4 regions of the Streptomyces sp. CC224B genome follow, and region 1 is predicted to be linked to each of the others. Evidence: riboswitches for the same ligand, from Rfam matches in the RefSeq annotation. Region 1 holds a riboswitch; each other region holds the start of a gene.
The links. A riboswitch is a leader RNA that binds a small molecule or an ion and turns the genes downstream of it on or off. The one in region 1 is predicted to bind cobalamin.

Region 1 (7,514 bases):
GCGCTGACGGCCGCCGTCACCTTCGTGCTCCTGGCCCTGTTCACCCGCAGCCTGCTGATCCCGCTCAAGGCGGTGGCGGTGGCGGGCCTCAGTCTCACCGCCTGCATGGGGTGCCTGGTCCACGTATTCCAGGACGGCCATCTGCGCGGCCTGGTGGGCGACTTCACCGTCACCGGGCACCTCGACGGTGCCATCGTCGTCTTCGTCCTGGTCGTCGCCTACGCCCTGTCCATCGACTACGAGACGTTCCTGCTTTCGCGGGTGTGCGAGGCGTACGCCGTGCTCGGCGACACCGCCGAGGCGGTCACCGCGGGGCTGTGGCGCACGGGGCGGCTGGTGACGGCCGCCTCCCTGGCCGTCGCGGCGGCCATGGGCGCCCTCGCCACCTCCCAGGTGACCCCGCTGAAGGTGGCCGGGGTCGGGCTCGCCCTGGCCACCGTGGTCGACGCCACCGTCGTACGCGGTGTCCTCGTACCCGCCCTCATGACGCTGGCCGGCCGCGCCAACTGGTGGCTGCCCGGCCCGCTCGCCGCCTTCGCCCTGCGCCCCGCCCCGCCGCAGGAACACCGGGCGGCGACGCCCGCCGGACTGCCGGGCCCGCGCGACCTCGCCGACCCGCCCTCGTCCCGCATCACCCCGCCTCCGCCCTAGTCCGTCCGCCTCCGCGGCTCAGTGCGCCTCACCCGTGTCCACGTCGCCGGGGGCCAGGTCCGGGCGCAGCCGGTGCCACACCGGCTGGCGCAGCAGCCCCGTCCGGGTGCGGGTGGAGTAGCTGATCTCCGCGACGAGGCGGGGCAGCACCCAGTGGACCTCGGTGCCGCGCGCGGGGGGCGGGGGCGTGAAGGGGCAGGTGTCCTGGGCGGCGACGGCGAGGAGCTCGGCCAGGTGGGCGCGCTCGCGCTCGCTCCAGCCGGTGCCCACCGCGCCGATGTAGCGCAGCGCCCCGTCGCGGACCTCGCCCACCAGGACCGCGCCCGGCAGCCCGCGCAGCCGCCCCTGGCCCGGCAGCCAGCCGCCGACGACCGCGTCGACGGTACGCACGTTCCGCACCTTGACCCAGGCGCGCGAGCGCACCCCGGGCTCGTACACCGAGTCGAGGCGCTTGAGGAGGATGCCCTCCAGGCCGAGGGAGCGGGTCAGTTCCAGCGCCTCCCGGCTGCGCCCGGACACCGAGGACGGCACGGACCAGGAGGGCCCCGGGGGCACCAGGCGCGTCAGGTGCGGGCGCCGTTCGGCGTAGGGCAGACCGGTCAGGAGCCGGCCGTCGAGGAACATGACGTCGAAGAGGACCAGGTGGGCCGGGGCCTCGGCGGCGAGCCGCGCCGCGCGCCCCGGGGACGCGGCGAGGCCCATGCGCGGCTGGAGGCGGGCGAAGTCGGGCCTGCCGCGCTCGTCGAGGACCACGATCTCGCCGTCCAGGACCGCCGGTGCACCCACACTGCCGCCGAGCCCGGCGAACTCGGGATAGGCCGCGGTGATGTCGGCCCCGGAGCGCGAGCGCAGCAGCACCGAGCCGTCCCCGGCCAGGTACACCACCGCCCGCTGCCCGTCGTACTTCGTCTCCGCGCTCCACAGGTGCTCGGCCCGCGGCGGGGGGAGCGGGCCCGTGGAGGCGAGCATGGGGTCGATGCGCGGCAAGGCGGCCATGATCCAGCCATGGCCGGGTCGCCGCGCCCCCACACGCGGACGGCACGGGTGTCGCCCGGACAGGTCAGCGACGGCGTTGGCGGGCCCGCCCGGCCGCACGCCGCCGGGCGCCGCGGCGCGGGCCCGAGCAGGGGCGAGGCGGGTCCACGCCCCGGGCCGGGGCGTGAGGCCGGGCCCACGCGCCGGTCCGGGACGTCAGGCGGCGCGCGCCGGGTCGAGCGAGCGCTCCAGGGAGTCGGTCAGCCACAGGTGGGCCACGCCGGGGGCGGCCGGGCCGCCGCCCGCCTCGGCCACCAGGCGCCAGTAGCGGCGCATCCCCGGGACGCGGTCGGCGGCCACATGGCCCAGCAGGGCCCGTCGGAACCGCGGCGTGTCGCTGCCGCCGCGCACCGCGGCGTGGGCCGCCACGAACCGGTCGAGCGCGGGGCCCGCGCGGGGCGGTTCACCCGCCCGCACCAGTGGCGCGGCCAGGGCGCACGCCTCGCCGAGCCCGCGCAGCAGCTCGCGCTCGTCGGCGACCAGCGCGGCGTCGGCGCGGGCCATGGCCAGCAGCCCACCGGTCAGCGCCCGGTCCCCGGCGAGGGCGCACAGCTCGGCGAACGCGACCACCTGGCGCGGGGTCGGGTCGGCGGGCGGCTCCGGCACGGCCTCGGCCACGACCGCGGCGAACAGCGCCTCGGACACCGGGGGGCCCAGCGCCCGCCGCCAGAAGCCGAGCAGCGCGTCCCGGGCGGTCCGCCCGTCCGCCACCGCGGCCAGCAGCTCCAGGCGGGCGGCCCGGTCGGCGGGACCGGCCTCCTCGACCGCGCGCAGCGACGCCCGCCGCCAGGACAGCTCCGCGAGGCGCGCGTCGAGCGCGGCCCGCTCGGCGGCCACCGCCTCGGCCACCGCGCGCTCCCCGGTGAGCACGGACCGGACGGCGGACAGCCCGAGCCCGAGCCCCCGCAGCCGCCGGACCAGCCGCAGCCGCTCCACGGCCGCCCGGTCGAACCTGCGGTGCCCGCCCGCGGAGCGCACCGCGTCGACGAGGCCCTCGTCGCAGTAGAAGCGCACCGTCCGCACCGGCAGACCGGCCAGCCGGGCCACCTCACCGATCCCGAACGTGTCGTCGAGCAGCGGCACTTGAACCTCCACCGGACTGGAGTTCCTACGGTACCGGCGTCCCCGGCGCGGGGGCTGCCGAGGTGGACGGACCACCGGGAACGAAGGGATCACGCACCATGAACGGATCTGCCGGGGTGAACGAGACCGACGGGACGGGGACGGGGACGGGGGCGGACCGGCCCGCCGACCGCCGGGCGACGTGGACGGGGGAGACGGGGGAGGCGGGGGAGACGGGGGAGCTGGGCACCGCGCAGCTCGTGGCGGCCCTGCGCGAGCAGACCACGGCGTTCGCCGACGCGGTCGCCGGGCAGGACCCGGACGCGCGGGTGCCCACGTGCCCGGACTGGTCCCTGCGCACCCTCGTCGGGCACGTCGGCCAGGAGCACCGGTGGGCGGCCGAACTCGTGCGCGAGCGGCGGCAGTTGCCCGCCCCGAACCCGCTCCAGGCCGACCCCGGCGCCCCGGACGCGTGGGGGCGGTGGCTGCGCGAGGGCGCGGAGGACCTGGTCCGTGCGGTGGGGGAGAGTGGCGCGGACACCGCGACCCGAACGTTCTTCGGGCCCCGGCCGGTGTCCTTCTGGCTGCGCAGGGTGGTGAGCGACACCTGCGTCCACCACTACGACGCGGCCCGCGCGACGGACCGTCCGTTCGAGGTCGCCGACGCCCTGGCGGCCGACGTGCTCAGCGAGAACATGGACCTGGTGTGCACGCCCGGCTTCGAGGCGGTCCGGCCGGAGGTGGCGGGACTGCGCGGCCACGGAGCCCGTATCGGGTTCCGGCCGGGGACCGGGGCGGGCTGGGTCGTCACCAGGGAACCCGGGGCGCCGCGGTGGGAGCGCGGGCCGGTCGCGGCGGACGTGGTGGTGTCGGGCGCGGTGACGGACCTCCTGCTGGTGTTCACCCGCCGCCTGCCGCCGGACGACGACCGGGTGACGGTGACGGGGGACCGCGCGCTGCTCGACCACTGGCTGTCCCGCACGGCGCTGTGACGCCCGGGCGGCACGGCGGCGCGCCGCGCGACGGCTCCCCGCGGGACCGGTACGGCGGTCGAGGGGGCGGCGGCGCGAAGGGACGGCGCCACCCGGGGGAGCCTGCCGCCCCGCCCGCTCTGTGAACCGTCCGCCATGTGAACGCCTGTTCCCCCGCGTCACGGGGGCAACTAGGCTGGCAGGGCAACTGGTTCGCCCCGTCAGCCGGACGGGCGCGTCGTAAGAGGGAACCCGGTGGGAATCCGGGACTGCCCCGCAGCGGTGAGAGGGAACGACCGCCGTCATACGCACTGGGCCCGACCGGGCCCGGGAAGCGACGGCCAGTAGGAGTCCGCCCGCCTTCGGTCGAAGGCGTCGGACGCGCCCCCGAGTCCGAAGACCTGCCCGTTGCCCGTGCGCGGACCCTCGCGCGCGGACATCCCGGTGACCTCGAGGGCGGGTCGGCGACCACATCCGGCGGGCAGCCACGCATTCCGGCGTGCCGTGGCCCGACCGGTCCGTCACCCCTTCGCGCGTTCGCGCGCACGTGCTCCGCGGCGCGTCCCCTCGTCCCGCCGCCGGGACCGTACGAGACACGCTCGCGAAGGAGAGTCACGTGACAGCGAAGTCCGCAGCCGCGGCGGCACGGGCCACCGTGTACGGCTACCCCCGCCAGGGCCGGAACCGGGAGCTGAAGAAGGCCGTCGAGGGCTACTGGAAGGGCCGGGTCACCGCCGAGTCCCTGACCCGGACCGCGCAAGAGCTGCGCCGCGCGAACTGGCGACAGCTGACCGAGGCCGGGATCCACGAGGTGCCGACCGGCGACTTCTCGTACTACGACCACGTCCTGGACACCAGCGTCATGGTCGGTGCCGTCCCCGCCCGCCACCGCGCGGCCCTCGACGCCGACGCGCTCGACGGGTACTTCGCGATGGCCCGCGGCAGCCAGGACGCGGCGCCCCTGGAGATGACCAAGTGGTTCGACACCAACTACCACTACCTGGTGCCCGAGCTGGGGCCCGACACGGTGTTCACGGCCGACTCGGGCAAGCAGGTCGCCGAGCTGACGGAGGCCCTCGCACTGGGTCACACCCCCCGCCCGGTCCTGGTCGGGCCCGTCACCTACCTGCTGCTCGCCAAGCCCGCCCCCGGCGTCGACCCCGGCTTCGAGCCGCTCACCCTCCTCGACCGGCTGCTGCCCGTGTACGCGGAGGTCCTCGCCGATCTGCGCGCGGCCGGCGCCGCGTGGGTGCAGCTCGACGAGCCCGCCCTCGTCCAGGACCGCAGCCGGGCCGAGCTGAACGCCGCCGCGCGCGCCTACCGCGACCTCGGCGCCCTCACCGACCGGCCCCGGCTCCTCGTCGCCTCCTACTTCGACCGGCTCGGCGAGGCCCTGCCCGTGCTCGCCGAGGCACCGGTCGACGGTCTCGCGCTCGACTTCACCGGGGCCGCCGCCGCGAACCTCGACGGACTCGCCGCCGTCGGCGGGCTGCCGGGCAAGCGCCTCGTCGCGGGCGTCGTCGACGGCCGCAACGTCTGGATCGACGACCTGGGGCGCTCACTGAGCACGCTCGGCACCCTGCTCGGCCTCGCCGGCCGGGTCGACGTGGCCGCGTCCTGCTCGCTGCTGCACGTGCCGCTGGACACCGCCCCCGAGCGCGACATCGATCCGCAGATCCTGCGCTGGCTCGCCTTCGCCCGGCAGAAGGCCATCGAGGTCGCCACCCTCGCCCGCGGCCTCGCCCAGGGCCCCGACACCATCGCCGCCGAACTCGCCGCCAACCGCGCCGACCTCGCCTCCCGCGCCGCCTCCCCGATCACCCGTGACCCGGCGGTGCGCGCCCGCACCGCCGCCGTCACCGCCGCGGACAGCCGCCGCCCGGCGCCGTACGCGCAGCGGGCCCGCGCCCAGCGCGCGCACCTGGACCTGCCGCTCCTTCCCACCACCACGATCGGCTCCTTCCCGCAGACCGCGGGCCTGCGCGCCGCCCGCGCCGACCTGCGCGCCGGACGCGTCGACGCCGCCGCCTACGAGGAACGCATCAGGACCGAGATCCGGGACGTGATCGGCTTCCAGGAGAAGACAGGGCTCGACGTCCTGGTGCACGGCGAGCCCGAACGCAACGACATGGTCCAGTACTTCGCCGAACAGCTCACCGGCTACCTCGCCACCCAGCACGGCTGGGTCCAGTCGTACGGCACCCGCTACGTGCGGCCGCCCGTCCTCGCCGGAGACGTCTCCCGGCCCGGGCCGATGACCGTGCGCTGGACCTCCTACGCCGCCTCCCTCACCGACCGGCCGGTCAAGGGCATGCTCACCGGGCCCGTCACCATGCTCGCCTGGTCCTTCGTCCGCGACGACCAGCCCCGCGCGGAGACCGCCCGCCAGGTCGCGCTCGCGCTGCGCGACGAGGTGCGCGACCTCGAAGCCGCCGGCACGTCGGTCATCCAGGTCGACGAGCCCGCGCTGCGCGAGACGCTGCCGCTGCGCTCCGCCGACCGGCCCGCCTACCTGGCCTGGGCCACCGAGGCGTTCCGCCTGACCACCGGCGGCGTCCGCGACGCCACCCAGATCCACACCCACATGTGCTACGCCGAGTTCGGCGATGTCGTACGGGCCATCGACGACCTGGACGCCGACGTCATCAGCCTGGAGGCGGCCCGCTCCCACATGCAGGTCGCCCGCGAACTGGCCGCGCACGGCTACCCGCGCGAGGCCGGACCCGGCGTCTACGACATCCACTCCCCGCGCGTGCCGAGCGCCGGGGAAGCGGCGGCCCTGCTGCGCGAGGCCCTCGCGGCCATCCCCGCCGCGCGCCTGTGGGTCAACCCCGACTGCGGCCTGAAGACCCGTGGCTGGCCCGAGACCCGCGCCTCCCTGGAGAACCTGGTCGCCGCGGCCCGCACCGTCCGCCAGGAGCTGTCGGGGGAGTGAGCCGGGGCGCGGGCCGGGGCGAGCGGTGACCGCCCCGGCCCGCGCCGCGTGCGTCAGGAACGGAGCGCGGCCATCCACGCCTCGACCTCGTCCGCCTGCCGCGGCAGCGCGGCCGAGAGGTTCTCGTTGCCGTCCTCGGTGACGAGGATGTCGTCCTCGATGCGCACGCCGATGCCCCGGTACTCCTCCGGCACCGTCAGGTCGTCCTCCTGGAAGTAGAGCCCCGGCTCCACGGTCAGGCACATGCCCGGCTCGAGATCGCCCTCGACGTACATCTCGGTCCGGGCGGCGGCACAGTCGTGCACGTCCAGGCCGAGCATGTGGCCGGTGCCGTGCATGGTCCACCGGCGGTGCAGCCCCAGCTCCAGGACCTTCTCCAGGTCCATGTCGCCGAACAGGCCCCACTCGTGGAGTCTGGTGGCGAGGACGCGCTGGGCGGCCTGGTGGAAGTCCCGGTACGGGGCGCCCGGCCGCACCGCCGCGATGCCGGCCTCCTGGGCCTCGTACACGGCGTCGTAGATCTTGCGCTGCAACGGCGTGAACCGGCCGTTGATCGGCAGGGTGCGGGTCACGTCCGCGGTGTAGAGGTTGCGGGTCTCCACACCCGCGTCGAGCAGGAGCAGTTCACCGTCCCGGACCGCCCCGTCGTTGCGTACCCAGTGGATGGTGGTGGCATGGGGACCGGCGGCGGCGATCGTGCTGTAGCCGACGTCGTTCCCCTCGACGCGGGCGCGCAGGAAGAACGTGCCCTCGATGTACCGCTCGGACGTGGCCTGCGCCTGGTCGAGGGAGCGGACCACGTCCTCGAAGCCGCGGGCGGTGGCCTCGCAGGCGAAGCGCAGGTCGGCGACCTCGAAGTC
Region 2 (7,514 bases), on a different contig from region 1:
CGCCTCCGTCGCCTCCGTCGCCTCCGGCCCCTCTGTTCCCTCCGGCCCCTCCGGCCCCTGGTGCCAGGTTCTGGTCATGCCGCCGCCTCCGCGCGTGCCCGGCCCCGGCGCAGTTGCCAGAGGAAGAACGGTCCGCCGGTGAGGGCGGTGAGGACGCCGACGGGCACGTCCTGCGGGGCCGCCACGGTGCGGGCCCCGAGGTCGGCGACGACCAGGAACACCGCGCCCATCAGCGCGGCCACCGGCAGCAGCGCCCGGTGTCCGGCGCCGACCAGCATGCGGGCGGCGTGCGGCACCATCAGGCCGACGAAGCCGATGGCCCCGCTGTGCGCGACGAGCACGCCGGTCACCAGCGAGGTGAGGACGAAGGCGCCCGCGCGGAACCGGGCCGTGTCCAGGCCGAGGACGGTCGCGCCCTCCTCGCCGACGAGCAGCAGGTCCAGCAGCCGGGCCAGCGCCACGAGCAGGGCCGTGCCCGCGGCCAGCACGGTCAGGGGCACGGCGAGCATGTCCCAGCGGGCGCTGCCGAGCCCGCCGAGCGTCCAGTACAGGACCTCCTTGAGGTGGTCGGCGCGGGCCGACATCACCAGGATCAGGCTGGTCAGGGCGGACAGGATGTACGAGACGGCCACGCCGGCGAGGACCAGGCGGCTGGTGGTGAAGCCGCCGCCGGGGTCGCGGGCCAGCGAGTAGACGACGAGCAGGGCGAGGAACGCGCCCGCGAAGGACGCCACCGGGACGGTCACCGTGGTGGCCAGGCCCGCGCCCACGCCCAGCACGATCACCGAGACCGCGGCGGCGGAGGCACCGGAGGAGACGCCCAGCAGGAACGGGTCGGCCAGCGGGTTGCGGACCAGCGCCTGGAGGGTGGCGCCGACGACGGCCAGGCCCGCGCCCACGACGGCCCCGAGCAGGACGCGCGGGAGGCGGACGTCCAGGACGATGGTGCGGTACGGGGACGGCCCCTGGGCCCGGCCCGTGAGGATGTCGAGCACCTCGGCGGGCGGGATCCGCACGGAGCCGTAGGCCAGCGCGGCGGTGCCCGCGGCCGCGAGGGCGAGGACGAGCAGGGCTATGAGGGTGCCGTAGGCGAGGCCGCCGGGGGCTCCCCGGCCCCGCCCCTTCCCGGCACCGGGGGCTGCGCCGCCGGACCCCCCGGACCCCCGCCGATCGCGCTTCGCGCTCGTCCGCAACCACCGGACGGGCGGAACCCCGGCCGGAGCGGGCTTCTCCGTGGGCATCACCGAAGCTGCTCCGCCAGCTTCTCCACCGCCTTGGGGGCTCTCACCCCCAGCACCACGTCCGACAGCGGCAGCACCGCGAAGCGCTTGTTCCTCACGGCGGGGACGTCCTTGAGGGCGGGGTCGTCGAGGAGGCGCTTCTTCTTCTGGGCCACCGTCGTCGCGCCGTAGTCGTAGATGAGGATCACGTCGGGACGGCGGTCGACCACGGTCTCCCAGGAGGCGTCGCCGAAGGGCTTGTCGAGGTCGGCCATGACGTTGCGGCCGCCCGCGCGCTCGATGATGTCGTTGCCGATGCCCTTGCCGCCCGCGGTGAAGGCGGTCTTGTCGCCGCTGTCGTAGACGAAGACGGACGGGGGCCTGCCGCCCTCGGTCCTCTTCGTGGCGCGGGCCAGTTCCGCCCTGGCCGAGCGCACCCACTTCTCCGCGCGGTCGCGGACGCCGAACGTGGCGCCGGTCTCGCGGATCTCCCGGTAGAGGTCGTCCATGGTGACCGGCTTGTCGGCGCAGCTCTCGATGTTGAGCCGGGAGTTGATGCCGGACTTGGCGAGGGCGGCGCGGGAGCGGCCGTCGTTCTCCGCGAAGGAGCTCGCGTAGCCGCCGTAGACGAAGTCGGGGTTGGCGGCGAGGAGCTTCTCGTACGAGGGGTACTCCTTGGCCAGGACCGGGCGCGACCTGTAGGCCTTCTCGTACTCGGGAAGGATCTTGTCGTCGAGGTAGGCGGTGCCGGCGATGCGGTCCTTCAGGCCCAGCGCCAGGAGGATCTCCGTCACGTGCTGGTTCATGGTGACGGCACGCTTCGGGGGCGCCTGGTACGTCGTCTTCACGCCGCAGTTCGTGACGGTGTACGGGAACCCGGCGGCCGTGGCCTTGCCGTCTCCCGCGCCGGAGTCGCTCCCCGGCGAGCAGGCGGTCAGGGGCAGCAGGGTCGCCGCGGCGGCGAGCAGTACGCGGATGCGCATGGCTGTGCGGTCCTCCTCCAGGGGATTTCCGCGTCCCCTGCGTCAAGTGGGAGGAGGCGGCAGGGCAGTTCCTGGCTCACGGCACGCGCGTGCCGGTCACAGTGGCGGGACCGCGCCGGAGTCACACCGGCTTCCTGGGTCCTGCCGCCTCGAAGGTCGTGCTCAGTATGCCTGGACGAGCCGCACCTCTTCCTCGGTGACCTCTCCGTCCACGATGCGGAACGAGCGGAACTGGAAGGGCCCGGCGCCGTCCGTGTCGGCCGTCGAGACGAGGACGTAGTGGGCGCCCGGCTCGTTGGCGTAGCTGATGTCGGTGCGGGAGGGGTAGGCCTCGGTGGCCGTGTGCGAGTGGTAGATGACCACCGGCTCCTCGTCGCGGTCGTCGAGGTCGCGGTAGAGCTTGAGCAGGTCGGTCGAGTCGAACTCGTAGAACGTGGGTGAGCGGGCCGCGTTCAGCATCGGGATGAACCGCTCGGGGCGGTCCGTGCCCGCCGGGCCCGCGACGACGCCGCACGCCTCGTCGGGGTGGTCCTTGCGCGCGTGCGCGACGATCTGGTCGTGCAGGGCCTGGGTGATGGTCAGCATGCCGGTCAGGATAAGCAGGCCGGACACGCGGACGGGCCGCCGCGTATCACAGAGCGATACGCGACGGCCCGCATGCCGGACCTCCGGGACCCGCGGGCCCCTGGGGAGGTGTCAGTCCTTGCCCGGCGCGGCGTCGGCGGCCACGGCGGTGTGCTCGCGCTTGCGGAAGGCGGCGCCCTCCGGGTTGCGGCTCTTGAGGACGAGGTAGGCCACACAGAGGATGGCGGCCCAGATCGGGGCGCAGTACAGCGAGATCCGGGCGTCCTTGTCGACGCCCATCATCACGATGACCATGGCGATGAAGGCGAGCGCGAACCAGCTCGTGTACGGGGCGCCCGGCGCGCGGAAGGTGGACTGCGGCAGGATGCCGCGGTCGGCCTTGCGGCGGTAGTTGATCTGGGAGACCAGGATCATGATCCAGGCCCACATGCCGGAGATCGTGGCGAAGGAGACGACGTAGTTGAACGCCTCGCCCGGCCACTGGTAGTTGATCCACACGCCGACGAGCATCAGCGCGGCGGAGAAGGTGGTGCCGACCAGCGGCAGGCCGTTCTTGGTGAGCTTGGTGAAGAACGCCGGGCCCTGGCCGTTGAGCGCGAGGTCGCGCAGCATGCGGCCGGTGGAGTACATGCCCGAGTTGCAGGAGGAGAGCGCGGCGGTCAGGACCACGAAGTTCACGATCGCGGCGCCGATGCCGAGGCCCATCTTCTCGAAGGCCGCGACGAACGGGGAGACGCCCGGCTGGAAGTGCGTCCACGGCACGACCGACAGGATCATGATCAGGGCGCCGACGTAGAAGACGGCGATGCGCCACGGGACGGTGTTGATCGCCTTGGGCAGCGTCTTCTCCGGGTCCTTGGACTCACCGGCGGTGACGCCGACCAGCTCCACGGCGAGGAAGGCGAACATCACGATCTGGAGGGTCATCAGCGTGTTGCCGATGCCGTTGGGGAAGAAGCCGCCGTTGTCCCACAGGTGCGACACGGACGCGGTGTCACCGGCGTCGGAGAAGCCGATGGTGAGGATGCCGGCGCAGATCAGGATCATGCCGATGATGGCGGTGACCTTGACCATGGAGAACCAGAACTCCAGCTCGCCGAAGAGCTTCACGGAGATCAGGTTGGCGCCGTACAGGATGACGGTGAAGATCAGCGCGTAGCCCCACTGCGGAATGGAGCCGTGCGTCCAGTACTGCATGTACTGGGCGGCCGCGGTGACCTCGGTGATGCCGGTGACGACCCAGAAGAGCCAGTACGTCCAGCCGGTCACGAACCCGAAGAAGGGGCCGACGAACTCGCGGGCGTACTCCGAGAACGAGCCGGAGACGGGGCGGTACATCAGCAGCTCGCCCAGGGCCCGCATGATGAAGAAGATCACGAGGCCGGCGATGGCGTACGCGAGGATGAGACTGGGGCCGGCCTTGTGGATGGCCTTGCCCGCGCCGAGGAAGAGGCCGGTGCCGATGGCACCGCCGATGGCGATCATCTGGATCTGCCGCGCACCCAGGCCGCGCTGGTAGCCCTCGCTGTCGCCGGACGCGCCGGAGCCCGCCGCGGCACCATTGCCGCCGTGCTCGTCGTGGTGTTCTTCGACCTGCACTGAGGTCATGGTGACGCCTTTCTCCATGCTGATCCGCGCCGCGAACTGCGGTGTCGCCGCGGACCAGGTCGTGATCCCCCGGATGGTGATGGAGTGCCGCCGGCGGTCTGCCGGCCCCTGGCGTGTTCCCGGCGACATGGGTGGCGTCACCGAGTGGTCGTGAACATTTATCACGACCGTCACAGTGATCGAATGAGCCAGGTGTGGCGCACACCACAGGAAGAAGCAGGCAAAAGGTACACCGGTTGGCATAGTCGGACAGTACGGTGACCGGATCGTTATCCGGATTTGAGCGTTCGTTGAGCGAACGCCCACGATCTTCAACGGGAGGTCACGCGGGCGTCGGGAAACCGTCACGTCCCCCTGCCCGAATCCGTACGCCGACCGCGGCCGCGAGGAGCCCCGCAGTCACCACCGCGTCACGGCTCACGGCTCACGGCTCACGGCTCACGGCTCACGGCATCAGCGTCTCGACGAGCGTCTCCTGGAGTCCGCCCAGCCACAGGTACGCCATCACCATCGGCTTGCGCGGGTCGGAGTCCGGCAGCCGGTAGAGGATGTCGGTGTCCTCCTCGTCGGTCACGTCGAGGCGGGTGCCGATCGCGAGCCGCAGGTCGTTGAGCGCGCCGAGCCAGCACCGCGAGTCGTCGGCCGACAGCTTGAGCACGGCGCCGCCCTCGCCCGCGACGGTCAGCGCGTCGAGGCAGCGGATCACCGCGAGCGCGTCGTCGCGCTTGCGCGCCCGCAGGTCGTTCTCGGTGAAGCGGCGGAACTCCGCGGAGTACGACCGCAGTTCGGCGGCCTGCTCCGCGGAGGCCTCCTCGGTGCCGGGCCCGCCGTACGCGTCCGGGAGCAGCCGCTTGAGCACCGGGTCGGCGGGCGGCTCGCTCGGCCCCTGCGTGAAGAGCTCGGCGAACGGGTCGCCGTCGGCGCCCGCGGGCTCCTCGCCCGGGCCGATCAGCTCCAGGAGCTGGACGGCCAGGGAGCGGATGATGGAGATCTCGACCTCGTCGAGCGCGACGGCCGCGCCGCCCCCGGGGATCGGTTCGAAGTGTCCTGGCATCGGTCGCGTCGCTACTTCCGGTCCTGCTGGAGGGTGGCCCACAGTCCGTACCCGTGCATCGCCTGCACGTCGCGTTCCATCTCCTCGCGGCTGCCCGTGGAGACGACGGCCCGGCCCTTGTGGTGGACGTCGAGCATGAGCTTGGTGGCCTTTTCCTTGGAGTACCCGAAGTACGTCTGGAAGACGTACGTCACATAGCTCATGAGGTTGACCGGGTCGTTGTGCACGAGCGTGATCCACGGAACGTCCGGCTCGGGGACCGCGAAGGTCTCTTCGTCCGCGTCCGGGCGGGTGATCTCTGCAGGAGCCGCGCTACTCACTTGTCCCATGCTGCCACCCGCGGGGCCCGACCGCACAAACGGACCCCCGAAATCGTCAGAGTGACGAGATGCGGGGTAGCATCCCTGCCATGAACTCTGGGGAGCACGAGCTGGGGCTGCCGGTCGACGTGCCGTCGACCGCGCTCTTCACGGACCACTACGAGTTGACGATGCTGCAGGGCGCGCTGAAGTCGGGCACGGCGCACCGCCGCTCGGTGTTCGAGGTCTTCACGCGCCGACTGCCCGAGGGCCGCCGCTACGGCGTGGTCGCCGGGACCGGGCGGGTCCTGGACGCCGTCGAGAACTTCCGCTTCGACGAGGGCGTCCTGGCCTTCCTGCGCGAGCGCGGCGTGGTGGACGAACCGACCCTGGAGTGGCTGGCGGCGTACCGTTTCAGCGGGGACGTGTGGGGCTACCCGGAGGGCGAGACGTACTTCCCCGGCTCCCCGGTCCTGCGCGTGGAGGGCAGCTTCGCGGAGTGCGTGCTGCTCGAGACGGTGGTCCTGTCGATCCTCAACCACGACTCGGCCATCGCGGCGGCGGCCTCCCGGATGGCGTCGGCGGCCGGCGACCGGCCGCTCATCGAGATGGGCGCCCGGCGCACCCACGAGCTGGCGGCCGTGGCCGCGTCCCGCGCGGCGTACGTCGGCGGCTTCACGACCACCTCGGACCTCGCCGCGGGCTTCCGCTACGGCATCCCGACCGTCGGCACCTCCGCGCACGCCTTCACCCTGGTGCACGACAGCGAGCGCGACGCCTTCCGCGCGCAGGTGGACTCCCTCGGCCGGGGCACCACGCTGCTCGTCGACACCTACGACGTCGGCGAGGCGGTCCGGCTCGCCGTGGAGATCGCCGGGCCCGAGCTCGGCGCCGTCCGCATCGACTCCGGCGACCTGCTGCTCGTCGCCCACCGGGTGCGGCAGCAGCTCGACGAGCTCGGCGCCACCGCCACCAAGATCGTGGTCACCTCGGACCTGGACGAGTACGCGATCGCCTCGCTCGCGGCGGCGCCCGTGGACGCCTACGGCGTGGGCACCCAGCTCGTCACCGGCTCGGGCCACCCCACCTCCGCCATGGTCTACAAGCTGGTGGCCCGCGCCCGCTCGGCCGACCCGGGCGCGCCGCTGGAGCCCGTGGCGAAGAAGTCGCTCGGCGCCAAGTCGTCCGCCGGGGGCCGCAAGTGGGCGGCGCGCCGCGTCGACGCCGAGGGGATCGCCGAGGCCGAGGTCGTCGGCACCGGCCCGGTCCCGGCCGACCTCGCCGACCGGCTGCTCCAGGTGCGGCTCATCAAGGGCGGGAAGGTGCTCGCCCGCGAGTCCCTGGACACCGTCCGGGACCGGCACGCGGCCGCGCGGGCCCGGCTTCCGCTCTCGGCGACCCAGCTCTCGCGGGGCGACGCGGTCATCCCCACCGAGTACGTGTGAGCCTTACACCCGGGGCCGGGCGGGGAGCGCGGCTTGGGCCGCGGGGCCCACGCCCCCTCCCGCATCGGTCGTGAAGTCTCTACGCTCGGTTCATCCCGCTAGACGAAGGACACCCGCCATGCGCCGCGCCCTGATTGTCGTAGACGTGCAGAACGACTTCTGCGAGGGGGGCAGCCTCGCGGTGGCGGGCGGCGCGGACGTGGCCGCCGCGATCACCGACCTGATCGGCCAGGCCCCCGCCTGCTACCGCCACGTCGTGGCCACCCGCGACCACCACGTCGACCCGGGCGGCCACTTCTCCGCCGCGCCCGACTACGTGG
Region 3 (7,514 bases), on a different contig from region 1:
AGCCGCCGGTGATCCTCAACGGCACGTCCACCCTCGTCGTCCTCGCGCACGCCGTCCTCGTCACGGCGTTCGCCTACCAGTCCGTCTCCGCCGCCGTCCGCCGCCTCGACCCGGCGTACGAGCAGGCCGCCGCGTCCCTCGGCGCCCGGCCCGCGTACGTCCTGTGGCGGGTCAAGCTGCCCCTGCTCCTGCCGTCCCTGACGGCGGCGGCAGGGCTGTGCTTCGCCCTGTCCATGGGCGAGCTGAGCGCCACGGTGATGCTCTACCCGCCGGACTGGACCCCGCTGCCCGTGCGGATCTACGCCGCCACCGACCGGGGCGCCGCCTTCACCGGGGCCGCCCTCGCCGTGGTCCTCATGGCGGCGACGCTGCTCGTCCTGTTCGCCGTCTCCCGCGTCCGCACCAGGGCCTCGTACCGCTGACCGCCCCTCCCTTCCACGCTGGTTGTCCGTAAGGAGTACGACACGTCATGTCCCGCCACGTCCCCGTCCGGGCGCTCGCCGCCCTCGGCGGCTGCGCCCTGCTCGCCACCGCCCTCACCGCCTGCGGCGGCTCCACCGACCCCGACGCCAAGGTCGTCACCGTCTACAGCGCCGACGGCCTCAAGGGCGAGAACGGCGACGGCTGGTACGACAGGGTCTTCAAGGACTTCGAGAACAAGACCGGCATCGAGGTCAAGTACGTGGAGGGCGGCTCCGGCGAGATGGTGCAGCGCGCCGTCCGCGAGAAGTCCCACACGCAGGCCGACGTCCTCGTCACCCTGCCGCCGTTCATCCAGCAGGCCGACGCCAAGGGCCTGTTGCAGGCGTACGAACCCGAGGGCTCCGCGCAGGTCGACGGCGCGAACAAGGCCCCCGACGGCAAGTGGACCGCCGTCGTCAACAACTACTTCGGCTTCATCTACAACAAGAAGGAGCTGACGGGCGCCAAGGCCCCCAAGACCTGGGACGAGCTGACCGGCGGCGCGTACAGGAACAAGCTCCAGTACTCCACGCCCGGTGTCGCGGGCGACGGCACGGCCGTGCTGATCAAGGCCATGCACGACTTCGGCGGCAAGGAGCCCGCCATGAAGTACCTGGGGAAGCTCCAGGCGAACAACGTCGGCCCGTCCGCCTCCACCGGCAAGCTCGCCCCCAAGGTCGACAAGGGCGAACTCCTCGTGGCCAACGGCGACGTGCAGATGAACTTCGCCCAGTCCAAGGACATGCCGAACCTCGGCATCTGGTTCCCGGCGAAGCAGGGCAAGAAGCCCACCACCTTCGCGCTGCCGTACGCCGCGGGCCTGGTGCACAAGGCCCCGCACGAGGCCAACGCCAAGAAGTTCCTCGACTACCTGCTCAGCCGGCAGGCGCAGCGGCAGGTCAGCGAGATCGGCGGCGGCTTCGCGGCCCGCAAGGACGTCAAGGCCACCGACGCGAACGCGATCGCCCTGGACAGGCTCATGGACGGCGTGGAGGTCTTCGAGCCGGACTGGGCCGACATCTCCGAGAACCTCACCTCCTACGTGGACGCCTGGAAGTCCGCCACCGGGAGCTGACCCGGGCGCGCGGGAGCCCCCGGCACCGGGGCCCCGGTGATCGGATCCGCCGGTGATCGCCGGGGTCCCGGGCACGCCGCCGTGACTAGGCTGGGGGCGTCGGCACAGCGTCGTTCCGGCGCCCCACCAGCCGCTTGCTTCACGGCAGACCGCAGACCGCAGGAGTGCACCGCATGGCAGAGCGCAAGCCCATCGAATCGTGGCTCACCGACATGGACGGCGTGCTCATCCACGAAGGCGTGCCGATCCCGGGCGCCGACGCCTTCATCAAGAAGCTCCGGGACTCCGGCCGGCCCTTCCTCGTGCTCACCAACAACTCCATCTACACCGCGCGCGACCTCCAGGCCCGGCTGACGCGCATGGGCCTGGAGGTGCCGGTCGCGAACATCTGGACGTCCGCGCTCGCCACCGCCCGGTTCCTCGACGACCAGCGGCCGGGCGGCACGGCGTACGTGATCGGCGAGGCGGGCCTGACCACCGCCCTGCACGACATCGGGTACGTGCTCACCGACCACGCGCCGGACTACGTGGTGCTCGGCGAGACCCGGACGTACTCCTTCGAGGCCATGACGAAGGCCGTGCGGCTCATCAACGACGGCGCCCGGTTCATCTGCACCAACCCCGACGAGACCGGCCCGTCCACGGAGGGGCCGCTGCCCGCGACGGGGGCCGTGGCCGCCCTCATCACCAAGGCGACCGGCAAGCAGCCGTACTTCGCGGGCAAGCCCAACCCCCTGATGATGCGGACCGGGCTGAACGCCATCGGGGCGCACTCCGAGACCAGCGCGATGATCGGCGACCGGATGGACACGGACGTCCTCGCCGGTCTGGAGGCGGGTATGGAGACGTTCCTGGTGCTGACCGGCCTGACGACCCGCGCCGACATCGACCGCTACCCCTACCGGCCGTCCAGGGTCGTGGACTCGATCGCCGACCTCGTCGACCGGATCTGACCCTCCTGACCTGCGGCGTCGTGAGCGGGACCGCGCCCCGGCCCGGCACCGCCCGGCTGCCCACGAGATGCGGGATGCCGCCTTACGCGTGAATCTGCTGGTACAGGAGGTTCACCATGCGTATATGTTCGCTTGCCGTGCGTGGCGCGGGGGCCCTGGCTCTCGCGGGCGCGCTCGCGGGGGTGCAGGGCGGGGCCGTCGCGCACGACCAGTCGCAGGTCAGGGCGCAGGTGTCGCCGGAAGCCGCCGTACCGGGCGAGCAGGTCGAGGTGCGGGTCTCGGGGTGCCGGGGGACGACCGGGTCGGCGGGGTCCGGCGCGTTCACCAAGGACGCCGAGCTGACGGGCAGCGGCAGCGGGAAGACGCTGTCCGGCTCCACCCGCGTCAAGGCGGGGCTCACGGGCACCTACGAGATCACGGTGATCTGCGACGGGCACCCGCACCAGGGCGTCGGCACCGTGCGGGTCGGCGGCGGCCAGGACCGGGCGACGCCGCAGGCACCCGTACGGGCCGGAGGCGGCGGCACCGCGCACCTGCAGCCCACGGCCGCGGTCGCCGAGGGGACCGGCCCGGGCACCCGGCACGCGGTCGTCGGCCTGGTGCTCGCCGGCGCCGCCGCCGTCGCCGTGGCCCTCCGCAGCGTCCGCCGGCACCGCTCGGACTGACCATGAGCGGGCCCGAGCCCGGCAGCGGCAGGGGCACGCACGGCACGAGCCGTCTCGTCATGGGGCTGGCGTGGGCCGTGCTGCTGGTGGGCCTGTGGCTGTGGGGCAACGAGATCACCGATGTGCGCGGCGGCCTGTCCGACCCCACCACCGGCGACGTCGCCGCCGTCGGCCGCCCCGCCGGGGTCGAGCTGCCGGCCCCGCGCGAGCCGCTGCCCGCCGCCCGGCCCCTGCGCGTGGACGTACCCGCGCTCGGCGTGCGGGCCCCGGTGGTGGCGCGCGGCCTGGACGCGGACGGCGCCATAGACCCGCCGTCGTACGCGCGGCCGGGAGTCGTCGGCTGGTACGGCGGCGGGGTGCGGCCCGGGGCCGCCGGGGTCGCGCTGTTCGTCGGGCACGTGGACACCGAGAGCAGGCCCGCCGTCTTCTACCACCTCAGCGCGGTCCGCCCGGGCCAGCAGGTGGGGGTGGTGCGCGACGACGGGTCGGTCGCCGAGTTCACGGTGGACGACGTACGGGTGCTCAGCAGGGAGGACTTCGACGCCGGGGCGGCGTACGGCCCCCGCGAGCGGGGCCGCGCCGAGATCCGCCTCATCACCTGCGGCGGCAGCTTCGACCGCGCGAGCCGCACGTACTCGGCGAACGTGGTCGTCTCCGCCTACCTGACGGGGGTGGCGGGGCCGTAGCAGGCCGGGGCGAGGCCGCGGGCGGCCGGGGCGGTCCGGACGGGCGGGACGGCCGGGGCCCGGTGACCGGTGACCGCGGACCGGTCGCCGCGCCCCGGCCGCCCGGCGCGCTAGCCCTCCCGCGCGGCCGCGCCGCCGCGGACGGCGCGCAGGCCGAGGCCGCCGAAGACGGCCGCGAACACCGCCCACAGCACGACGTGCGAGGCGAGCGACAGCACCCGGAAGTCCCACAGCAGCGTCGCGTCGACCGGCACCGGGTCCGGGTTGTCCGGCAGCGTCCACAGCAGCGCGAGGACGGCGACCGCCGTGCCCGCCGCCGCGAGCTGCCGCACCGGCTGCGGCCGCGCGGCGAGGCGTACGTACACCTGCCACACCAGGAACATGCCGAGCACGCCGATCACGACCGCCGCCAGCCACATCGTCTGGCGGTCGCCCACGGTGCCGGAGTCGCCGACGCCCGGCGGGTTCGCCGGGTAGCGCAGGGCCGGGAAGAGGGAGACCGCGAGGAACGCGGCGGCGCAGAACGCGAGCGCTCTCGGCCAGGGCGCGGCGCGCGGGTCGCGCCGGTGCACCAGCGCGTACGCGACGGCGCACAGCACGCCGATCGCCAGGCCCGCGACGACCAGCGCGACCACCAGGCCCGCGTGCTGGGTCGAGCGCGAGAACAGCTCCTCGTGGTGCTGCACGGCGTTCGCGGCGGCCGCGTCGTCGTGGGCGTGGGCCTGCGAGCGGGCCTCCTCGGCGCGGATCGCCCTGTCCATCAGGGGCTCGGCGAGCAGCAGCGAGAAGAGCCCGGCGGCGAGCCCGCCCAGGCCCCCGGCCGCGAGACCGCGGCCGAGCAGCGACAGGACGGGGGAGGAGGCCACGGGGGAGGCGGCCGGGGAGTCAGGGGACATCGGGGAACGGGGAGCGGTCGGGGAGTTCGGGGACGGGGAGGAAGAAACGTGGTGCGGGGACGCGGTCATGGCGGACGCGGCCCCGATCAGTGGCAGGGGGCACCGAAGAGGTGCCGGCCGTCGTGGGCGAACTCGTGGAGGTAGTCGCCGGTCGCCGAGATCAGCGAACCGTTGTCCATGAAGACGGCGTACAGGGCGATCAGCGCGAGGATCACGGCCCCCGCCGCCAGCAGCCAGTCGCGGGTCCCGAGGGTCGCGGACCGTATCGCGGCGGTGTCGGTGTGTGAAGCGGTGTGCGCGGGCGCAGCAGACATACCGGGCTCTCCTTCTGGGGTTTCCACGCCCCATGGCAGGAGGACGACGGGGTCAGTTCCTGACTTCCCCACGCCCGAGCGTGGGGTCACAGTGGCGGGACCGTCCCGGAGTCACACCGGGTTCCTGGCGACCGTCGCCTCGACGTATGGACTTGTCGCCCGGAGAGTCGCAGGTGGTCATGGACACTGTCAACCAAAGGCCGCGCCCGGAGCCGGGCGCGCGCGGAGGGCGTACGCCCTCCGTCGACGGGCACCACCTGACCCGGTCAACGACCCGCTCCCCCCGGAGTCGCCGACCGGGCCGGTCCTCCCGTCGCGCACGCTCGAGCTGCGGGAGAAACCCGGCGTCGGCGCGGGGAGGCTTCGGATGGTCCGTCGGTCGTGGAGTGGCGCGCGCACATCCCGCAACGCCCCGGCGCGCGCGACAGCGCGCGCGGACCGGGATGCGCACCTCCGGCCGGGGGCTTGGGCCGTGCCTACGACTTTAGAGCGCGCGGCCGCGTCGGCCTAGGCAAGTTTGACGCCAACTGGCATGTGTGCAAGGGGAGATGGTCCCCCGGCCGGTACGTCACGGTCTCGTGGGATTGCGCAGGGTTGTGCCACGATTGAGCCACGGAACGTGCACCCGAGGGGGAGTGGATGTACCGCAACAAGGCAGGTCGCGGGCGGGGTGCCGCGGCCAGGGGGGTGCCGGTGGCGGCAGTGCTCGCGGGGGCCGCGCTGCTGCTCTCGGGGTGCTCGTCCGACGGCGGCGGCGACGGGGACGGCGACCGGGACCGCACGACCCGCCCGGTGGGGCAGCGGCCCGCGGACACCGGCCCGTTCTGGGTCAACCCCGAGGGGAGCGCGGCCCGGCAGGCCGCCGCGTACGAGAAGGACGGCAGGAAGGACGAGGCGGCGCAGATCCGCAAGATCGCCGAGCAGCCCGTCGGCGAGTGGATCGGGCCGGACCGGCCCGAGGAGGAGGCGCGCGGCCTCACCGAGGCCGCCGAGAAGGCCGGCCGGGACGCGCTGCTCGTCCTCTACAACATCCCGCACCGCGACTGCGGCCAGTTCTCCCGGGGCGGCGCCGCCGACGGCGACGCCTACCGCGCGTGGATCGACGGCGTCGCCCGGGGCATCGGCGACCGGCGCGCCACGGTCGTCCTGGAGCCGGACGCCGTCCTGCACATGGTCGACCGGTGCACCCCCGAGCAGTTCCACGAGGAGCGCTACGCCGCCCTGCGGGGCGCCGTCGAGACGCTCACCGCGCTGAAGAACACCAAGGTCTACCTGGACGCGGGCAACGCGGGCTGGTCGCACCCGGACGCCCTGCACGAGCCGCTGCGGCGCTCCGGGGCCGAGCGGGCCGACGGCTTCGCGGTGAACGTCTCCAACTTCCAGACCACCGAGGCCAGCGAGGCGTACGGCAAGAGGCTGTCGGCCGGGCTGGGCGGCAAGCCGTTCGTCGTCGACACGAGCCGCAACGGCCGCGGGCCCTACACCGGCGGGGGCAAGGACCCCTGGTGCAACCCCCCTGGCCGGGGCCTGGGCGAGGCGCCCACCACCAGGACCGGGGACCCGCAGGTCGCCGCGTACCTCTGGGTCAAGCGGCCCGGGGAGTCCGACGGCACGTGTCGCGGGGGGCCGCGGGCCGGGCAGTGGTGGCCCGAGTACGCACTCGGGCTCGCGCGAAGGAGCGCCCTGTAGGGGAGCGCCCTGCAGGGGCGCGGGGACCTGCGCGAGCAATTGGGGACGTGCCGCAGACGCGTCTGGTGGGTGTGTCGGCAGACGCGTCTGCGGGCTCGTCGTGGCTGGTCGCGCAGTTCCTCGCGCCCCTGGGGAGACTGGCCTCGGGGCATCGGTAGCGCATGGGCCTGGCTCGGGTGGCCTTGCCTGTTGGTGTGCGCCCCGGGGGAGCTGGCCTCAGGGCACCCGGAGCCAGCGGGCCTTGCTCGGGACGCCCTTCTCGTTGGTCACGAAGAGCATGTACCAGCCCGACTCCACCAGGGCGCGGTTCTTCGGCACGGTGACCGTGAGGCCCGTCGGGGACTTCTTCAGGCCGAGGGCGATCGACGTCTGGTCGATGTCCGTGACGTGGGTGGTGGCGGAGGGCCGGATGAGGCGGGCCCTCTTGACGGAGGGGGCGTCCTTCGTGGGGAACGTGCCGGACGCGCCCCGCTTCAGGGTCCTGGGCCCCGCCCCGAGCGCGGGCCGGTCGCCGCGGTACAGGTACGGCGGCGTGTAGATCTCCATCCGCTGCTCGAAGCGGCCCGGCTTCGAGTCCGCCGCGTCCCCGTACAGCGGGTCGGAGCCGAAGAACAGCACGCGGCCGTCGGGCAGCAGGAGCGAGCCCGCATGGTAGTTGCGGCCCACGTGCGGGTCGGCGACCTTCTCGAAGGTGTTCTCGCGCGGGTCGTACAGGCGCGCCTCGCGGATGTCGGAGCCGCCGCGGCCGCGGTAGTCCTCGGAGCCGCCGGAGAC
Region 4 (7,514 bases), on a different contig from region 1:
CGTCGCGGAGTTCCGGAAGCTGCCCATGCCCCCCATTGAAGCAGATGGGAGCGGGTCCGGCGGCCCCGTTTCGTACGTCGGTACGAGCCCCTGACGCCGCGGCGGCGCGAACGGACTGCCGCGGGGCGGGCGTTGGGGTGGGTGCGAGGCGGGCGTTGGGATGGCGCGAGGCGGGCGTTGGGCGGCGCGAGGCGGACGTCGGGCGGCGCGCGAAGGGCGCCCACCGCGGCGGTGGGCGCCCTGCACGGAATCCGGCGGACCGTACGGAACGGGTCAGACCTGCCCGGCCTTCTCCAGCGCCGCGCAGCAGGTGTCGACGAGCAGCCGCGTCACCACGTACGGGTCGACGTTCGCGTTCGGGCGGCGGTCCTCGATGTAGCCCTTGCCGTCCCGCTCGACCTGCCAGGGGATGCGGACGGAGGCGCCGCGGTCGGAGACGCCGTACGAGTACTCGTTCCACGGGGCGGTCTCGTGCAGGCCGGTGAGGCGGTCGTCGATGCCCGCGCCGTAGTTCTTGACGTGGTCCATCGGCTTGGAGCCCTCGCCGAGCGACTCGCACGCGGTGATGATCGCGTCATAGCCCTCGCGCATGGCCCTGGTGGAGAAGTTCGTGTGCGCGCCGGCGCCGTTCCAGTCGCCCTTGACCGGCTTGGGGTCGAGGGTGGCGGAGACGCCGAAGTCCTCGGCCGTGCGGTAGAGCAGCCAGCGGGCCACCCAGAGCTGGTCGGAGACCTCCAGCGGGGCGAGCGGCCCGACCTGGAACTCCCACTGGCCGGGCATGACCTCGGCGTTGATGCCGGAGATGCCGAGTCCCGCCGCGAGGCAGTTGTCCAGGTGCGCCTCGACGACGTCACGGCCGTGGATCTCGTCCGCGCCGACGCCGCAGTAGTAGCCGCCCTGCGGGGCCGGGAAGCCGCCGGCCGGGAAGCCGAGCGGGCGGTCGCCCTCGAAGAAGGTGTACTCCTGCTCGATGCCGAAGACCGGCTCCTGCCCCGCGAACCGCTCGGCGACCTCCACGAGCGCGGCCCGCGTGTTGGAGGGGTGCGGCGTCATGTCGGTGTGCAGGACCTCGCACAGGACCAGGACGTTCTCGCCGCCGCGGATCGGGTCCGGGCAGCGGAAGACCGGCTTCAGGACGAGGTCGGAGGCGTGGCCCTCGGCCTGGTTCGTGGACGAGCCGTCGAAGCCCCACAGGGGCAGGTCCGCCACCCGCGCCGCCTGCTCAGGACCGGCCAGGATCTTCGTCTTCGAGCGCAGCTTGGCGGTCGGCTCGGTGCCGTCGATCCAGATGTACTCAGCCTTGATGGTCACGGGCCTCATCCTTCGGAACACTAGGTACGGCGGCGCAGACGTGCGGGTGCTGCGGTCCGTGGCGATGTCCGGGAGCCTGTCAACGCGCGATTTCCCGTCCGTTGCCCGTGTGTGAACCCCGTGTTACCCGGGACGGCTGTGGCCGGAGTCACGGCGTACGGGCCGGGGTGGCGGTCCGGTCCGCGGTCACTTGATGACGGCGTTCGCCACGGCGATGAGCACCCCGATGGCCATGTCCGCGAGCCCGACGAGCACGGCCGCGTGCCTGCGGTAACCGGCGCGCAGCGCGGCGAACGTCCCCCAGCCGAGGAGCAGCGCCGCGTTCAGCGACAGCCCCGCGTACGTCACGGGCCCCTCCGGCCAGCCCGCGCACCCGGCGGCCACCAGCAGCGCCACGGTGGGCCAGCAGGCGATCACCACCGGCCACTCGTCGGCGAGGGTCCAGGCCAGGTGGAGCCAGCGGTGGGCGGCACGGCCCGGCCGGTGCGTGGCCATGTGGTGGGCGTAGCCGTGCGCCAGCGCGGCCGTGCCTGCCGTGACCAGCACCCAGGCGGCGTCGTAGAGCGGTGTGTACGGCGCGCCCTCGGAGTGCAGGGCGGCGAGCAGCGCGCTCGCGAGGACGGTGCCGTACACGCCTTCGGACAGCCAGCTCCGCACGGCGCGCTCCTCTCCCTCGCCCCGGGCGGCCGACTGCCGACCCGGGAGGAGCGCTCCACCGTACGAAGGCGATATGTGCGGGAAGGTTACGTTTCGCCCGCTGTTCCCGCGCGGTCCCGTGAGGATCGGGAAACCGCCTCGAGCCCGGGCTCAGGCCCGGGACGCCGCCCTGGCCCGAGCCCGGCCCGGGCGGGGGCCGCACCGGCCGAGGGGAGCCCGCCTCGGCCGCGGGGGCCGCACCGGCCGAGGGAAACCCGCCCCCGCCGAGGGAAGCCCGCCTCGGCCGGGGGAAGGCTGGCTCCGGGCGCGGGGAGGCCGCTCCGGCCCCTGCCACCGCGCCTAGCGGGACAGCGCGTCCCGCACCGCCTCCTCCGTGCGGCCCACCACCGCCGTGCCGTCGTCCGCCGTGATGAGGGGCCGCTGGATGAGCCTGGGGTGCGCGGCGAGCGCCTCGATCCACGCCTCGCGCCCGGAGGCGTCGCGGGGCCAGCGGGTGCGGTCCTTCAGGTCCAGCTCCTTGGCCTCGGCCTCCTGGGTGCGGGTGATGTCCCAGGGTTCGAGGCCGAGCCGGTCGAGCACGTCGCGGATCTCGTCGGCGCTGGGCACGTCCTCAAGATAGCGGCGCACCGTGTAGTCGGCTCCCTCCGCGTCGAGCAGCGTCAGGGCGCTGCGGCACTTCGAACAGGCGGGGTTGATCCAGATCTCCATGCCGCACACGCTACCCGCGACCCACCCGCCCCGTGCCCCTCAAACCCCCTCTGGCCAGCGGAGATTGCCGTTCCGGAGACCGGCCGTTGTCAGTGCCGGCCCGTAGAATGGAAGCAATGTTCGAAGGGGCCCGCGAGGGTTCCCGAACCGCGACAGGAGGATGTCTGTGCCCGCTGCCGCAGTCCCGTCCGTGCCCGCTACGACCGCCCGCTCCCGCACGTCCTCGTCCCGTGCCCCGCGCGCGTCCCGCGTCCGGCACGCCGTGCAGCCGCCGCTGCTCGACGTCCCGTACGTGCCGCACGCGAAGCACCCCCTGCCGCCCGGCCGCCCCCGCGAGTGGTACATCACGCACAACCGCCGCCTCAAGGCCATGAGGCTGGCCATCGCCCTCCTGGACGCGGGCGTCTACGTCCCGACCCAGGCGGACAACGTACGGATCCGCGCCATGGCCGAGACGGTGGGCATCCACCCCCCGTCGGACACGACGTGCCACATGGTGCGGGCCCTGATGCGCTACAGCCGCTGACCCGCTGACCCGCTGACCCGCTGACCCGCAGTCTCGCTGAGCCGCTGACCCACTGACCCACTGACCCACTGACCCACAGACTCACTGTCTCGCTGATCCACCGAGCCTCTCCGACGCACCGACCCGCCGACGCACCGACCCGCTGACGCCCAGATCCACCGACGCACCGACCCTCTGACCGCTGACTCACGACAGCCGTGCGCCGGACGGGGCGGGGACTCCGAGCCCCGTCCGGCGCACGGGACCGACGCACGGGACCGGGACCGCGGCCGGCGAGGCCCCGCCGCGACCGCCGCCCCGCGGCGACGCGCGGTACGGAGCCACAATGGAACCCATGGACACCGCCGGCCAGGAGTTCGTCCACGCCGCGCCCGCTCCGGGGCGGCGCGGCCTGGTGGTGTCCGCCGTGGGCTACCGCGTCTCGGGCCAGACCCCGGCCCTGCACCGCGGCCTGCCGTCCCCGTACCTGACGCTGCTCTTCTCCCTCGACGGCCCGGTCGTCACCGGCCGCACCCCCGCCGAGGCCACCGGCCCGGGCGCCGCCCGCGCCGTCATCGTCGTCGGCGGCCTGCACCAGAGCCCGGCGTACGTCGTCCGGCCCGAGCGCGAGGCGGGCATCCAGCTCGCCCTGCACCCGCTGGCGGCCCGCGCGCTCCTCGGCCTGCCCGCCGCCGAGCTGACCGGGCAGCTCGTCATCGACGGCACGGACGTCCTGGGCCGCCTGGCCGCGGACGTACGGGAGCGGCTGTGCGCGGCGGACAGCTGGGACGCGCGGTTCGCCTGCCTCGACGCCTACCTGGCGCGGCGCGCGGCCGACGCCGACCGGCGCGGCGCCGCCCGCCCGGAGGTCGCCGAGGCCTGGGCGTGGCTCGCCCGGCACCGGGGCGCGGGCACCCTGCGGGGCCTGGCCGCGCACGTCGCGCTCAGCGAGCGCCGCCTTTCGGCCCTGTTCCGCGCCGAGACCGGCGTCACCCCCAAGCAGGCCGCCCGCCTCATGCGCTTCCAGCACGCGAAGGCCCGCGTCGTCCGCGCCGTCGTCGCGGGCGCGCCCCCGGACCTCGCCCGCGTGGCCGCCGACTGCGGCTACTACGACCACTCCCACCTGGTACGGGACTTCCAGCAGTACACGGGCGTGAGCCCGACCGCCTGGCTGGCCGAGGAGTGCCGGAATATCCAAGCCGGAGGGCACCTGACCGGCGAAGACTGAGACCCATGAACAGCGACGAAGCACCGCAGAACGCGCATCTCACGCAGAGCGGTCAGAACATCGACACCACGCACACCCCCACGACCCGGCGCGCACCCGACGTCTGGCCCACCTTCCAGGCCCACGACGCCCCCGCCCTGATCGACTTCCTCGTCGGCACGCTCGGCTTCCTGCGGACCGCCGTGTACGAGGACGGCGGCCGCGTCGCCCACGCCCAGCTCGACTGGCCCGAGGGCGGCGGCGTCATGCTCGGCAGCCACAACCCTGAGGCGGCCGAGTGGTGCCTGGAGCCGGGCACGTTCGGCGCGTACGTCGTCACGGACCACGTGGACGCCCTCTACCGGCGCCTCACCGACGCGGGCGTCAAGGTGCTCCGGGAGATCGCGGACCAGCCGTACGGCAGCCGGGAGTTCGCCGTAGCGGACCCGGAGGGCAACAAGTGGTCCTTCGGGACGTACCGCGGCGAACCCCGCCCCGACCAGCGGTGACGAGAGCCCGGGGTGATAGCTTGCGCACGCCAGTCGCGCCCGCACCCGGGCCAGGGAATCCGGTGGGAATCCGGAACTGACGCGCAGCGGTGAGGGGGACGGGCGGGGCCAGCGGCCACTGGGCGCCCACGGGCGCCCGGGAAGGCGGCCCCGTCCGGACGAACCCGAGTCCGAAGACCTGCTGGCACCGCCGTCCGGGCGCCGGGCGGCGGGGTTTCGCAGACCAGGCTCCGCGCATGAGCCATGAGACCCGGGAAGACGTGTGCTCTCTCTCGCCCCTCGGATACGCCCTCGGACAAGCCCTCGCACGAGCCTCCGGGCAGGCCTTCGGACACGCCCTCGCGTACGCCGCACCGCGTCGCTGCTCGCCGCGGGCGGCCTGCTCCTGCTCACGGCGTGCGGCGGCGGCTCCTCCGCCGGCCGGGACGACGAGGCCGGGGCCGACGGCTATCCGGTGACGGTCACCTCCTGCGGCAAGAAGGCCACGGTGACCGCCCCGCCCCGCCGGGCCGTCTCCCTGGACCAGGGCTCCACCGAGATCCTCCTCTCCCTCGGCCTCGCCGACCGCATGGCGGGCACCGGCACCTGGACCGACCCGGTCCGGCCGAACCTCGCGAAGGACAACGCGAAGGTCGAGCGCCTCGCGGACCGCTACCCGTCCCTGGAGAAGGTCCTCTCCAAGGAGCCGGACTTCGTCAGCGCCTCGTTCCTCTACACCGTGGGCAAGGGCGGCGTCGCCGACCGCGCCAAGTTCACCGAGCTGGGCGTCCCCGTCTACGTCTCGCCCACCGACTGCGCGGGCAAGGACAACAGCGGCGACGACGACGGCACCCGCACCAAGACACTCACCATGGACACCGTCCACAAGGAGATCCGCGACCTGGCCCGCGTCTTCCACGTGGAGGAGCGCGGCGAGCGCCTGATCGCGGACCTCAAGTCCCGCACCGCGAAGGCGGCCCGTACGGTCAAGGCGTCCAAGGCGTCCGTCCTGTACTGGTTCTCGGACTCCAAGACCCCGTACATCGCGGGCTGCTGCGGCGCGCCCGGCATCATCACGCGCACCCTCGGCGTCCGCAACGCCTTCGCCGACACGCGCGCCGAGTGGCCGCAGGTCAACTGGGAGACGGTGGCCGACCGCGACCCCGACGTCCTGGTGATCGGCGACCTCACGCGCAAGGCCCAGTCGGCGGAGAGCGCCCGCCAGAAGATCAAGTTCCTGGAGTCCCACCCCGTCACCAAGAACCTCACGGCCGTGAGGAAGAAGCGCTACGTGCTGCTCAGCGGGCAGGCCCTGAACCCGACGATCCGGACGGTCGACGGCATCGAACAAGTGGCGGCGGGCCTGCGGAAGTTCGGCCTGGCACGGTGAGCGCGACGGCACGGGACGGTGCGCGCGCGGCCAGGGGAAGCGACACGGGGACCGGCACAGCAATCGGCACGGGAACCGGCACAGAAGACGAAGCGACGCGGCGCCCGGCGGTGAACACGCGGAAGGACGCGCGGAACGGCACGCGGAACGACGCACGGAACGACGCACGGATCGGCACACGGAACGACGCACGGATCGGCGCGAGGAGATCCTGGTGGCGGAGCACGGGCCTGCTGTGCGCGACGGGCCTGGCCGCCCTGCTCCTGTCGGTGGCCGTGGCCGTCACCATCGGCCCCGCCGACATCTCCGTACCCGACGTATGGGCGGCGGTGGCGGGCCACCTCGGCGGCGGCGAGGCGCGCCTCACGCCGCTGCGCGACGGCATCGTCTGGAACCTGCGCATGCCGCGCACCCTGCTCGCGGGCGTGTGCGGCGCGGGCCTGGCGGTGTGCGGGGCGGTCCTCCAGTCCCTGCTGCGGAACCCGCTGGCCGACCCCTTCGTCCTCGGCGTCTCCTCCGGCGCGTCCACGGGAGCGGTGGCCGTGGTGGTCCTGGGGGTCGGCGGGGGAGTGGTGACGGTCTCCGGCGGGGCGTTCCTCGGCGCGCTGTGCGCCTTCGCGCTGGTGCTGCTGCTCAGCCAGGCGCTGGGGGCCACGACGGACCGCGTGGTGCTGTCCGGCGTGGCGGCGATGCAACTGTTCTCCGCCCTGACCTCCTTCGTCGTCCTCACGGCGGCGGACGCGGAGACGACGCGCGGCATCCTCTTCTGGCTCCTCGGCTCGCTCAGCGGCGCGAGCTGGACGGACGTCGGGGTGTGCGCGGCGGTCCTGGTCGTGGCCCTGGCGGTCTGCCTGGGGCACGCCCGCACTCTCGACGCGTTCGCGTTCGGCCAGGACGCGGCGGCGTCGCTCGGCGTGCGCGTCGGCCGGGTCCGCCTGGTCCTGCTCTGTACGACGGCCCTGCTCACGGCGGTCCTGGTGAGCGCCGCCGGGGCGATCGGGTTCGTCGGCCTGACCCTGCCGCACGCGGCACGCATGCTGGTCGGCGCCCGGCACACACGGCTGCTCCCCGTGACCGCCCTGACCGGCGCGATCCTCCTGATCTGGGTGGACACCCTGGCCCGTACGGTCCTGGACCCGCAGGAGGTCCCGGTGGGCGTGGTCACGTCCCTGATCGGCGTACCGGCGTTCATCGCGGTCCTGTACCGCACGAGGAGCACGGGCCGGACGGGAGGAACGTGAAGAACGG

Region 2: it holds a riboswitch for cobalamin, as region 1 does, so the genes downstream of both, QK440_RS32465 (ABC transporter substrate-binding protein) here and metE (5-methyltetrahydropteroyltriglutamate--homocysteine S-methyltransferase) in region 1, are expected to answer to the same signal.
Region 3: it holds a riboswitch for cobalamin, as region 1 does, so the genes downstream of both, QK440_RS05310 (CbtB-domain containing protein) here and metE (5-methyltetrahydropteroyltriglutamate--homocysteine S-methyltransferase) in region 1, are expected to answer to the same signal.
Region 4: it holds a riboswitch for cobalamin, as region 1 does, so the genes downstream of both, QK440_RS01875 (ABC transporter substrate-binding protein) here and metE (5-methyltetrahydropteroyltriglutamate--homocysteine S-methyltransferase) in region 1, are expected to answer to the same signal.

Annotation. Positions count from the first base shown of each region.
Region 1 is NZ_JASCXL010000007.1:82,748-90,261, forward strand. It holds gene QK440_RS04850 (MMPL family transporter) at 1-651, shown strand, start outside; gene ligD (non-homologous end-joining DNA ligase) at 670-1,647, opposite strand; gene QK440_RS04860 (MerR family transcriptional regulator) at 1,843-2,781, opposite strand; gene QK440_RS04865 (maleylpyruvate isomerase family mycothiol-dependent enzyme) at 2,868-3,740, shown strand; cobalamin riboswitch at 3,912-4,143, shown strand; gene metE (5-methyltetrahydropteroyltriglutamate--homocysteine S-methyltransferase) at 4,336-6,654, shown strand; gene QK440_RS04875 (aminopeptidase P family protein) at 6,708-7,514, opposite strand, start outside.
Region 2 is NZ_JASCXL010000108.1:17,763-25,276, forward strand. It holds gene QK440_RS32455 (ABC transporter ATP-binding protein) at 1-78, opposite strand, end outside; gene QK440_RS32460 (iron ABC transporter permease) at 75-1,241, opposite strand; gene QK440_RS32465 (ABC transporter substrate-binding protein) at 1,241-2,203, opposite strand; cobalamin riboswitch at 2,248-2,380, opposite strand; gene QK440_RS32470 (M67 family metallopeptidase) at 2,366-2,788, opposite strand; gene QK440_RS32475 (amino acid permease) at 2,900-4,396, opposite strand; gene QK440_RS32480 (hypothetical protein) at 4,395-4,550, shown strand; gene QK440_RS32485 (DUF2017 domain-containing protein) at 4,842-5,450, opposite strand; gene clpS (ATP-dependent Clp protease adapter ClpS) at 5,462-5,779, opposite strand; gene QK440_RS32495 (nicotinate phosphoribosyltransferase) at 5,860-7,194, shown strand; gene QK440_RS32500 (isochorismatase family protein) at 7,313-7,514, shown strand, end outside.
Region 3 is NZ_JASCXL010000008.1:75,246-82,759, reverse strand. It holds gene QK440_RS05340 (ABC transporter permease subunit) at 1-422, shown strand, start outside; gene QK440_RS05335 (2-aminoethylphosphonate ABC transporter substrate-binding protein) at 470-1,537, shown strand; gene QK440_RS05330 (HAD-IIA family hydrolase) at 1,711-2,490, shown strand; gene QK440_RS05325 (hypothetical protein) at 2,607-3,155, shown strand; gene QK440_RS05320 (class F sortase) at 3,158-3,841, shown strand; gene QK440_RS05315 (CbtA family protein) at 3,952-4,737, opposite strand; gene QK440_RS05310 (CbtB-domain containing protein) at 4,824-5,051, opposite strand; cobalamin riboswitch at 5,084-5,208, opposite strand; gene QK440_RS05305 (glycoside hydrolase family 6 protein) at 5,691-6,740, shown strand; gene QK440_RS05300 (kelch motif-containing protein) at 6,957-7,514, opposite strand, start outside.
Region 4 is NZ_JASCXL010000002.1:161,416-168,929, forward strand. It holds gene glnII (glutamine synthetase) at 274-1,311, opposite strand; gene QK440_RS01850 (hypothetical protein) at 1,498-1,968, opposite strand; gene QK440_RS01855 (arsenate reductase family protein) at 2,308-2,676, opposite strand; gene QK440_RS01860 (hypothetical protein) at 2,837-3,202, shown strand; gene QK440_RS01865 (helix-turn-helix domain-containing protein) at 3,537-4,409, shown strand; gene QK440_RS01870 (VOC family protein) at 4,415-4,897, shown strand; cobalamin riboswitch at 4,911-5,098, shown strand; gene QK440_RS01875 (ABC transporter substrate-binding protein) at 5,259-6,266, shown strand; gene QK440_RS01880 (iron chelate uptake ABC transporter family permease subunit) at 6,497-7,507, shown strand.